3 regions of the Serratia sp. LTN-2 genome follow, and region 1 is predicted to be linked to each of the others. Evidence: predicted binding sites of a transcription regulator. Region 1 holds the regulator's gene; each other region holds the start of a gene.
What was found. Region 1 encodes PurR, which represses purine synthesis genes. Its sites were predicted from a motif close to CANGCAAACGTTTGCNTG; they were not measured.
Positions count from the first base shown of each region.

Region 2: the regulator PurR is predicted to act here: its motif matches at 1,481-1,498, upstream of purT (formate-dependent phosphoribosylglycinamide formyltransferase).
Region 3: the regulator PurR is predicted to act here: its motif matches at 1,545-1,562, upstream of purM (phosphoribosylformylglycinamidine cyclo-ligase).

Region 1 is NZ_JCAXDO010000011.1:105,420-108,696, forward strand. It holds gene sodB (superoxide dismutase [Fe]) at 1-459, shown strand, start outside; gene cydH (cytochrome bd-I oxidase subunit CydH) at 522-611, opposite strand; gene purR (HTH-type transcriptional repressor PurR) at 936-1,961, shown strand; gene punR (DNA-binding transcriptional activator PunR) at 1,958-2,902, opposite strand; gene punC (purine nucleoside transporter PunC) at 3,026-3,277, shown strand, end outside.
Region 2 is NZ_JCAXDO010000001.1:582,909-586,185, reverse strand. It holds gene AC6BYQ_RS02690 (YoaH family protein) at 1-212, shown strand, start outside; gene purT (formate-dependent phosphoribosylglycinamide formyltransferase) at 247-1,425, opposite strand; gene cspE (transcription antiterminator/RNA stability regulator CspE) at 1,672-1,881, shown strand; gene dbpA (ATP-dependent RNA helicase DbpA) at 2,029-3,277, shown strand, end outside.
Region 3 is NZ_JCAXDO010000007.1:211,370-214,646, forward strand. It holds gene purN (phosphoribosylglycinamide formyltransferase) at 1-422, opposite strand, end outside; gene purM (phosphoribosylformylglycinamidine cyclo-ligase) at 422-1,459, opposite strand; gene upp (uracil phosphoribosyltransferase) at 1,715-2,341, shown strand; gene uraA (uracil permease) at 2,549-3,277, shown strand, end outside.

The DNA of each region.
Region 1 (3,277 bases):
AACCTGGTGAAAGGCAGCGAGTTCGAGGGCAAATCGCTCGAAGAGATCATCAAGACCTCTAACGGCGGCGTGTTCAACAACGCGGCGCAGGTGTGGAACCACACCTTCTACTGGCACTGCCTGTCGCCACAGGGCGGCGGTGAACCGCAGGGCGAACTGGCGGCGGCGATCGTCAAGTCCTTCGGCTCTTTCGCTGCGTTCAAAGAGCAGTTCACCGATGCCGCCGTGAAAAACTTCGGCGCCGGCTGGACCTGGCTGGTGAAAAAACCGGACGGCGCGCTGGCGATCGTCAACACCTCTAACGCGGCAACCCCGCTGACCGGTGAAGACAAACCGCTGCTGACCGTTGACGTGTGGGAACACGCGTATTACATCGATTACCGCAATGCGCGTCCAAAATACCTGGAAAACTTCTGGGCGTTGGTCAACTGGACCTTCGCAGCGGAAAACCTAGCGTAAGCACCGGTTTCTGATGTGACGAGGCGCAGCCAAGCTGCGCCTTTTTTAGCGCCGGAGGGAAATCAGTTCAACGCGGCAACGAAGCTGAAAGCGATAATGACCGCCAGCGCGCAAACGGTGGTGAACAGCGACATCTTCAATTCGGTATCCATGACAACTCCTTTAAAATGGGCTTTCCTAAGGATAAAAGGCGTACAATTAGTACGTCAAATCATTTTCCCACAGTTCGCCGATAAAATCTTGTTATCATTTCCCGGTTTATAATATCGATTACCTCTTCCACTTTTGCTCAATATGCGACAAAATTCGCAGTTCACAACTGCGTACCGGCATCCATGCCCCTCCTGATTAAGCGCTGAAGACTTCAACACACTAAAAACTCAGTTTTCGCTTCTCTGGAGAAGGATCTACGTAGGCAAACGATTAACATCACACTTACATGCTGTAAACATGTGAGTTCAGGAGTCATTCCTTACATGGCAACGATTAAAGATGTGGCCAAACGCGCGGGCGTTTCCACCACCACCGTTTCGCACGTCATCAATAAGACTCGTTTCGTCGCCGAAGAGACCAAAGCGGCCGTGTGGGCCGCCATCAAAGAACTGCACTACTCGCCGAGCGCCGTGGCGCGCAGCCTGAAAGTCAATCACACCAAGTCGATCGGCCTGCTGGCCACCTCGAGTGAAGCCCCCTACTTCGCCGAAGTGATCGAAGCGGTGGAAAACAGTTGCTACAGCAAAGGCTACACCCTGATCCTGTGCAACTCGCACAACAACCTGGACAAACAGCGCGCCTACCTGGCGATGCTGGCGCAAAAGCGCGTCGACGGCCTGCTGGTGATGTGTTCCGAATACCCGGATCAGCTGCTGGGCATGCTGGAAGACTACCGTAACATCCCGATGGTGGTGATGGACTGGGGCGCGGCGCGCGGCGACTTCACCGACACCATCATCGATAACGCCTTCGAAGGCGGCTATCTGGCCGGCCGTTACCTGATAGAACGCGGCCACCGCGATATCGGCGCCATCCCGGGCCAGCTGTCGCGCAATACCGGCGGCGGCCGTCATCAAGGCTTTATGAAGGCGCTGCAGGAAGCGCAGATCGACATTCGCGAAGAGTGGATCGTGCAGGGCGACTTCGAGCCGGAATCCGGTTACAAGGCGATGCACCAGATCCTGTCGCAAAAACAGCGGCCGACTGCGGTATTCTGCGGCGGCGACATCATGGCGATGGGCGCCATCTGCGCCGCCGACGAACTGGGGCTGCGGGTGCCGCAGGATATTTCCGTAATCGGCTACGACAACGTGCGCAACGCCCGCTACTTCACCCCGGCGCTGACCACCATTCATCAGCCGAAAGAACGCCTGGGCGAAATGGCCTTCACCATGCTGCTGGATCGCATCATCAGCAAGCGCGAAGAGTCGCAGGTGATCGAAGTGCATCCGAAGCTGATCGAACGCCGCTCGGTCGCCGATGGCCCGTTCATCGACTACCGCCGCTAATCCCCTGAGCCGGAAGCCTGCACGGCTTCCGGTGCCGCCTCGCTCAGCCACTCCTGATTCAGCGTCTCCCCATCGCCCAGATACGCCAGTAGCCAACTCATCGCCGGTGACGGTTTATCCTGCTGCCAGGTCAGGCAGCAAGGGCTGGCGGGAAACGGCTGCTGCAGCTGCAACGCCTTCAGCTCACCGCGCTGCACCAGCGGCAGCGCCCGATGTGCCGGCATCATGCCGACGCACAGCCCGGCGCACAAACAGTCGAGCGCCGACGTCCAGTCCGGCACCACCAGCCGCCGCTGGTTATCCAGCGTCCAGGTGACGCGCTTGGGCAAATTGCGCGAGGTGTCCTCCAGACAAAGCGAAGGGTACGGCCGCAACTGATCGTCGTGCAGCGGCCCCGCCAGCTGCGCCAGCGGGTGTTGCGGGCTGACTACGCACAGCCAGTTCATATAGCCCATGTCGCGGAAGGCAAAACCGCCGCCGACCGGCACCGCACGCGTGGCACCGATCGCCATGTCCGCCCTGCCGTCCGCCAGCGCATCCCAGACGCCGTTGAACACCTCGGGTTGCAGCATCAACTCGACGTCGGGGAAATGGCGGTAGAAATCCAGTACCAGCTGGCGGCTGCGCTGCGGTTTGACGATGATATCCACCGCGATATTCAGCTGACCGCGCCAACCGTTGGCCACCTGCTGACAGTGCCGGCGGGTGTCGAGCATTTTTTTGATAACAGCTCGCGCATCCTTGATAAACAACGCACCGGCCGGCGTCAGCTCCACATCGCGGTGACGCCGCTCAAACAGCGGCACCGCCAGCCATTGCTCCAGCTGCCGCACGGTATAACTCACCGCCGACGGCACCCGGTGCAGCTCCTGCGCCGCCGCGCTGAAACTGCCGGTGCGCGCTACCGCGTCGACGACTTCAAGTGAATATTCAGACCACATCGCTTTGCCTTCAATTTTTTTAACAGCACTTTGCAAATATTACCGTTTCACAAGCAGAGATCCAGCCGGATACACTGGCCGGCGCTAAAAACCTGCGACACTAAAATATTAACGAGAAATACCATGCGAAATTCTTTTGGCTTTATGTTCTACCTCGCCGGCCTGAGCATGTTGGGTTATCTGGCGACCGATATGTATCTGCCTGCCTTCGGCGCCATGCGCGAAGAACTGCAAATCTCCGCCGGCGCCGTGAGCGCCAGCCTGAGCATCTTCCTGGCCGGCTTCGCCTTCGCGCAGCTGCTGTGGGGGCCGCTCTCCGATCGCCTGGGGCGTAAACCGGTATTATTGATTGGCCTGACGCTGTTCGCCCTCGGC
Region 2 (3,277 bases), on a different contig from region 1:
AGCAGCAGGAAGCGGCGGATCGCATCCATCAACTGATGGAACAGGGCATGAGCAGCGGTGAAGCCATTGCTCGCGTTGCGCAGGAAATTCGTGAGAAGCATCAGGGCGCTCAGGTTGCAGTATTGTTCGATGACGATGATGAAGACGAGCAGCATGAAGTCGCGCCGGATGCATCGCGGGATGACGATGCCGAAGAAGACGAAGATTATTGATGTTATCGGGGCCGCGTAAGCGGCCCCGTCAGTTTCAGCTTTCAACCGCCACGGCGGCGGCGGCCTGCTTCGCTCGCTCCACCGCGTGTTCAGTGGTGTCCGCGGTGGCCAGCGCAACGCCAAGACGGCGTTGCCCGGCGATTTCCGGTTTGCCGAACAGACGCAGCTGGTTGTGCCCGCGCAATGCGTTTTCCAACCCGCTGAAACGCACATCGCTGCTGGTGAGCTGCGGCAGGATCACCGCCGAGGCAGAAGGGCCGAACTGGCGAATGGCGCCGATCGGCAAGCCGAGAAACGCGCGAACGTGCAGGGCGAACTCGGACAGATCCTGTGAAATCAACGTGACCATGCCGGTATCATGCGGGCGTGGCGACACTTCGCTGAAGATCACGTCGTCGCCACAGACGAACAGCTCCACGCCGAACAGGCCGAAACCGCCCAGGGCTTTCACGACTTTCTCCGCGATCGCCTGAGCGCGGTTCAGCGCCGTGGCCGACATGCGCTGCGGCTGCCAGGATTCGCGATAATCTCCGTCTTCCTGACGATGCCCGATCGGCTCGCAGAAATGCACGCCATCCACTGCGCTGATGGTCAGCAGCGTAATTTCAAAGTCAAATCTTACCAGCCCTTCGACGATCACTCTGCCGCCGCCGGCCCGGCCGCCCTGTTGGGCATAATCCCAGGCCTGTTGCAACTGGTCGGGCGTGCGGATCAGGCTTTGGCCTTTACCGGAGGAGCTCATCACCGGTTTGACGATGCACGGGTAGCCGATATGTTCAACCGCCTGGCGGAAGGCGGCCTCGCTGTCGGCAAAGCGATAGCTCGAGGTGGGCAAACCGAGATCTTCCGCCGCCAGACGGCGAATGCCTTCGCGGTTCATGGTCAGGCGCGTGGCTTCGGCGCAGGGCACGACGCGGTGCCCTTGATGTTCAAGCTCCACCAGCATGGCGGTGGCGATCGCTTCGATTTCGGGAACGATATAGTCCGGCCGTTCTTGTTCGATAACGGCTTTCAGCGCGTCGCCGTCCAGCATATTGATGACGTGGCTGCGGTGCGCCACATGCATGGCGGGCGCATCGGCGTAGCGATCGACGGCGATCACTTCCAGACCTAGGCGCTGGCATTCAATGGCGACTTCTTTGCCCAACTCGCCGGAGCCGAGCAACATGACGCGGGTGGCGGAAGGGCGCAGGGCGGTTCCAATCGTTAACATAGTTTCGTACCTGGATCGGTGAAAGTAAGCGGATTGATGATCGGCGGGCAGTATATACGAAAACGATTGCGTGCACAGCCGTCGCGCCAGTTTTGTTGCTAACTGACTGTTTTTATAACGAGCAGAAATATTTGCCCTGCATGGGCGATTATGCGTTAATAACCGACGGCGAAAGAAGGCCTACTTATCACAAGGTTTTCGCGTCTCGTGCCGTCAAGGCAGGTTTATCAAGTAAAGGAAACACAAATGAGCAAGATCACTGGTCACGTTAAATGGTTCAACGAAAGCAAAGGTTTCGGCTTCATTACCCCTGCCGATGGCTCTAAAGACGTTTTCGTGCATTTTTCCGCTATCGTTAGCGATGGTTTCAAGACCCTGGCTGAAGGCCAGCAGGTTGAGTTCTCCATCCAGGACAGCCAACGTGGCCCGGCTGCAGCCAACGTCGTTGCTATTTAACGACAGCGTTGCCAAGAAACCCGCCGCCGGCGGGTTTTTTTATGCCCGCAGCCCGTAACGCCGCCCATCTCTGTTATCATTTACCGCTGATTCGGCGCCAACCTGCGGGCGCGCCGCCATTTCATTCGCCATATAAGAGTTATCGCCGTGAGCACAGTTTCTTTTTCTTCCCTGCCGCTGCCAGCCGAACAGTTGGCCAACCTCAACGAACTGGGGTACGCCGAAATGACGCCGGTGCAGGCCGCCGCGTTGCCCGCCATCCTGCAAGGGCGGGACGTGCGCGCCAAGGCGAAAACCGGCAGCGGTAAAACGGCGGCGTTCGGCATTGGCCTGCTGAACAGCATCGTCGTCGGTCAGGTCGCCACACAGGCGCTGGTGCTTTGCCCGACCCGCGAGCTGGCCGATCAGGTCAGCAAAGAGCTGCGCCGCCTGGCGCGTTTCACGCAGAACATCAAGATCCTGACGCTGTGCGGCGGCCAGCCGTTGGGGCCACAGCTCGATTCGCTGGTGCATGCGCCACACATCGTGGTGGGGACGCCGGGCCGTATCCAGGAGCACCTGCGCAAGAAAACGCTGCAGTTGGACGAGCTGAAAATGCTGGTGCTGGACGAGGCCGATCGCATGCTGGACATGGGGTTTGCCGACGATATCGACGATGTTATCAGCTACACGCCGCCGCAGCGCCAGACGTTGCTGTTCTCCGCCACTTATCCGGCGGGCATCGAGCGCATCAGCGAGCGCGTTCAGCGCCAGCCGCTGAGCGTCGAGGTGGACGATGGCGAAGCGCAGACTTCCATCGAACAACGCTTCTATGAGACCACCCGCGATCAGCGCCCGGCGCTGCTGGTGTCGGCGATTCGCCATCATCAACCCGCGTCCTGCGTGGTGTTCTGCAATACCAAGCGCGATTGCCAGACGGTGCTTGAAGCCCTGGAGGCCCGCAACATCAGCGCACTGGCGCTGCATGGCGATCTGGAGCAGCGCGATCGCGATCAGGTGTTGGTACGTTTCGCCAACCGCAGTTGCCGGGTGTTGGTGGCCACCGACGTCGCCGCTCGCGGCCTGGATATCAAAGAGCTGGAGCTGGTGGTTAACTACGAGCTGGCGTTCGATCCCGAAGTGCATGTGCACCGCATTGGCCGCACCGGCCGCGCCGGCCTGAGCGGACTGGCGGTCAGCCTGTGCACGCCGCAGGAAATGGCGCGGGCGCACGCGATTGAAGATTATCTGCAGATGAGCGTCGATTGGGCGCCGGTGTCCGAGCTGAGCGGGGCGGCGAGCGGTTCGCTGGAGGCGGAGATGGTGACGCTGTGCATCGACGGCGGCCGTAAGGCGAAAATCCGTCCCGGCGATATCCTTGGCGCGTTGACCGGCGACGCCGGGCTGACGGCGGCGG
Region 3 (3,277 bases), on a different contig from region 1:
GTCACGAAGTGCACCGAGGTGCCGTGTTCGCTGTCGCCGTTGTCGATGGCCTGACGATGCGTATGCAGCCCTGGGTATTTCGGCAGCAGGGAAGGGTGGATGTTCAGCATGCGGCCGGCATAACGCTGCACGAACTGCGGGCTGAGGATGCGCATATAACCGGCCAGCACCACCAGATCGGGCTGATGTTGGTCGATAGCGTCCGCCAGCGCGGCGTCGAACGCCGCGCGATCGGCGTAAGCCTTGGCATCCAGCGCCTGGGCGGCGATGCCCGCCGCTTCGGCGCGTTGCAGGCCGTAAGCCTGCGCCTTGTTGCTGAACACCGCCACGATTTCGGCGGCGATGCGGCCCTGCTGGCAGGCGTCAATCAGCGCCTGGAGATTGCTCCCCTGGCCGGAGACCAACACCACGATCTTTTTCATCAGTTGATGACCACTTGTTGTTCGTCGGAAGAGGCGGTCAGTTTACCGATTTTCCACGCTTTTTCACCTGCCGCGGTCAGCAGCGTGATGGCCGCTTCCACTTCGGCTTCCGGCAGGGCGATAACCATGCCTACGCCGCAGTTGAAGGTGCGGTACATTTCATGACGGCTGACGTTGCCGGCCTGCTGCAGCCAGGTGAACACCGCCGGCCACTGCCAGCTGGCTTCGTCGATCACCGCCTGCATGCCTTCCGGCAGCACGCGCGGAATGTTTTCCCAGAAGCCGCCGCCGGTGAGGTGAGCGATGGCGTGGACGTCCGCCTTCTCGATCAGCTCCAGCACGGACTTCACGTAAATCTTGGTCGGTGCCAGCAGGTGGTCGGCCAGCGGCTTGCCTTCCAGCTGGGTGGCGGTCGGATCGGTGTTGCTCACTTCCAGGATCTTGCGCACCAGCGAGTAACCGTTGGAGTGCGGGCCGGAAGCGCCCAGAGCGATCAGCGCGTCGCCGGACTGCACTTTGCTGCCGTCGATGATCTCGGATTTTTCGACCACGCCGACGCAGAAACCGGCCACGTCGTAGTCTTCGCCGTGGTACATGCCCGGCATTTCAGCGGTTTCGCCGCCCACCAACGCACAGCCGGACTGTTTGCAGCCTTCGGCGATGCCGGTGATCACGCTGGCCGCAGTGTCTACGTCCAGTTTGCCGGTGGCGTAGTAGTCGAGGAAGAACAGCGGCTCGGCGCCCTGAACCACCAGATCGTTGACGCACATCGCCACCAGATCGATGCCGATAGTGTCGTGGCGTTTCAGATCCATCGCCAGACGCAGCTTGGTGCCCACGCCGTCGGTACCGGAAACCAGCACCGGCTCGCGGTATTTCTGCGGCAACGCACACAGGGCGCCAAACCCGCCCAGACCGCCCATCACTTCCGGGCGACGGGTCTGTTTAACTACACCTTTGATGCGGTCTACCAATGCGTTGCCTGCATCGATATCGACACCTGCGTCTTTATAGCTGAGAGAGGTTTTGTCGGTCACTGCGCGATTCCCCACGACGATTTGCGGTTTGAAAACTGTGCTTCCGATGTTGATTCCGGAATAAGGCGCGGCAATTCTAACAGCGCAGGCAAACGTTTGCGAGCGGCTTGTGAACCGGCTCCGCTTTTTCGTCATCTATACTGATATTCAAACTTTTGTTGATCCCGATCGGGCTATTGTGGGTGGCGCGGCGAAAAAAAGGAGGTATAATCCCGCGATTTTTTTGGCCGCAACCACCTTAATAGGAGAAAAATGATGAAGATCGTTGAGGTGAAACACCCGCTGGTAAAACACAAGCTTGGCCTGATGCGCGAAAATGACATCAGCACCAAACGCTTCCGTGAGCTGGCCTCAGAAGTGGGTAGTTTACTGACCTATGAAGCGACCGCCGATCTGGAGACGGAAAAAGTCACCATCGAAGGCTGGTGCGGGCCAGTTGAAGTGGAACAGATCAAAGGGAAAAAGATTACCGTGGTGCCTATCCTGCGCGCAGGCCTGGGCATGATGGAAGGGGTGCTGGAGCACGTGCCGAGCGCGCGCATCAGCGTGGTGGGCGTTTACCGCGACGAAGAAACCCTGGAGCCGGTGCCGTACTTCCAGAAGCTGGTTTCCAACATCGAAGAGCGCATGGCGCTGGTCGTCGACCCGATGCTGGCCACCGGCGGTTCGATGATCGCCACTATCGATCTGCTGAAAAAAGCCGGCTGCCACAGCATCAAGGTGCTGGTGCTGGTGGCGGCGCCGGAAGGCATCGCCGCGCTGGAGAAAGCGCACCCGGACGTTGAGCTGTACACCGCTTCCATCGATCAGTGCCTGAACGACAAGGGCTACATCGTGCCTGGCCTGGGCGATGCGGGCGACAAGATATTTGGTACCAAGTAAACATTTGAGCCGACTTAACGAGTCGGCTTTTTTATGCTCTTCGTCCTTCAAGCTACAGCGTTGTTGGCTGCAGGCAATAACCCCAGTCACTTATTTGATATAAGCTCCTGGGGATTATTGCCCTGGCCGCCTGGCTGTAACCTGAAATCCATTGAGCATAGACAATTCAGCTTGCATAACGATTAATGACTCAGAGGAAAAGCACACATGACCCGTCGCGCCATCGGCGTCAGCGAGCGCCCGCCGCTGCTCCAGACCATTCCGCTCAGCTTCCAGCACCTGTTCGCCATGTTCGGCGCCACCGTGCTGGTGCCTATCTTGTTCAAGATCAACCCGGCGACCGTACTGCTGTTCAACGGTATCGGCACGCTGCTGTATCTGTTCATCTGTAAAGGCAAGATCCCGGCCTATCTCGGTTCCAGCTTCGCGTTTATCTCGCCGGTGCTGCTGCTGTTGCCGCTCGGTTACGAAGTGGCGTTGGGCGGTTTCATCATGTGCGGCGTGCTGTTCTGCCTGGTGGCGCTGATCGTGAAAAAGGCCGGCACCGGCTGGCTGGACGTGATGTTCCCGCCAGCGGCGATGGGGGCGATCGTTGCCGTCATCGGCCTGGAGTTGGCGGGCGTGGCGGCCAACATGGCGGGGCTGCTGCCGGCGGAAGGCGCCAGCGCCGACTCGACCACCATCACCATTTCTCTGGTGACGCTGGCGGTCACGGTGCTCGGCTCGGTGCTGTTCCGCGGCTTCCTGGCGATTATTCCGATCCTGATCGGCGTGCTGGTGGGCTATGCGCTGTCGTTCTTCATGGGCGTGGTGGATTTGACCCCGATCCGCGAGGCGCACTGGTTCGCACTGCCGACCTTCTACACCCCGCGCTTTGAGTGGTTCGCCATCTTCACCATCCTCCCGGCGGCGCTGGTGGTGATCGCCGAGCACGTC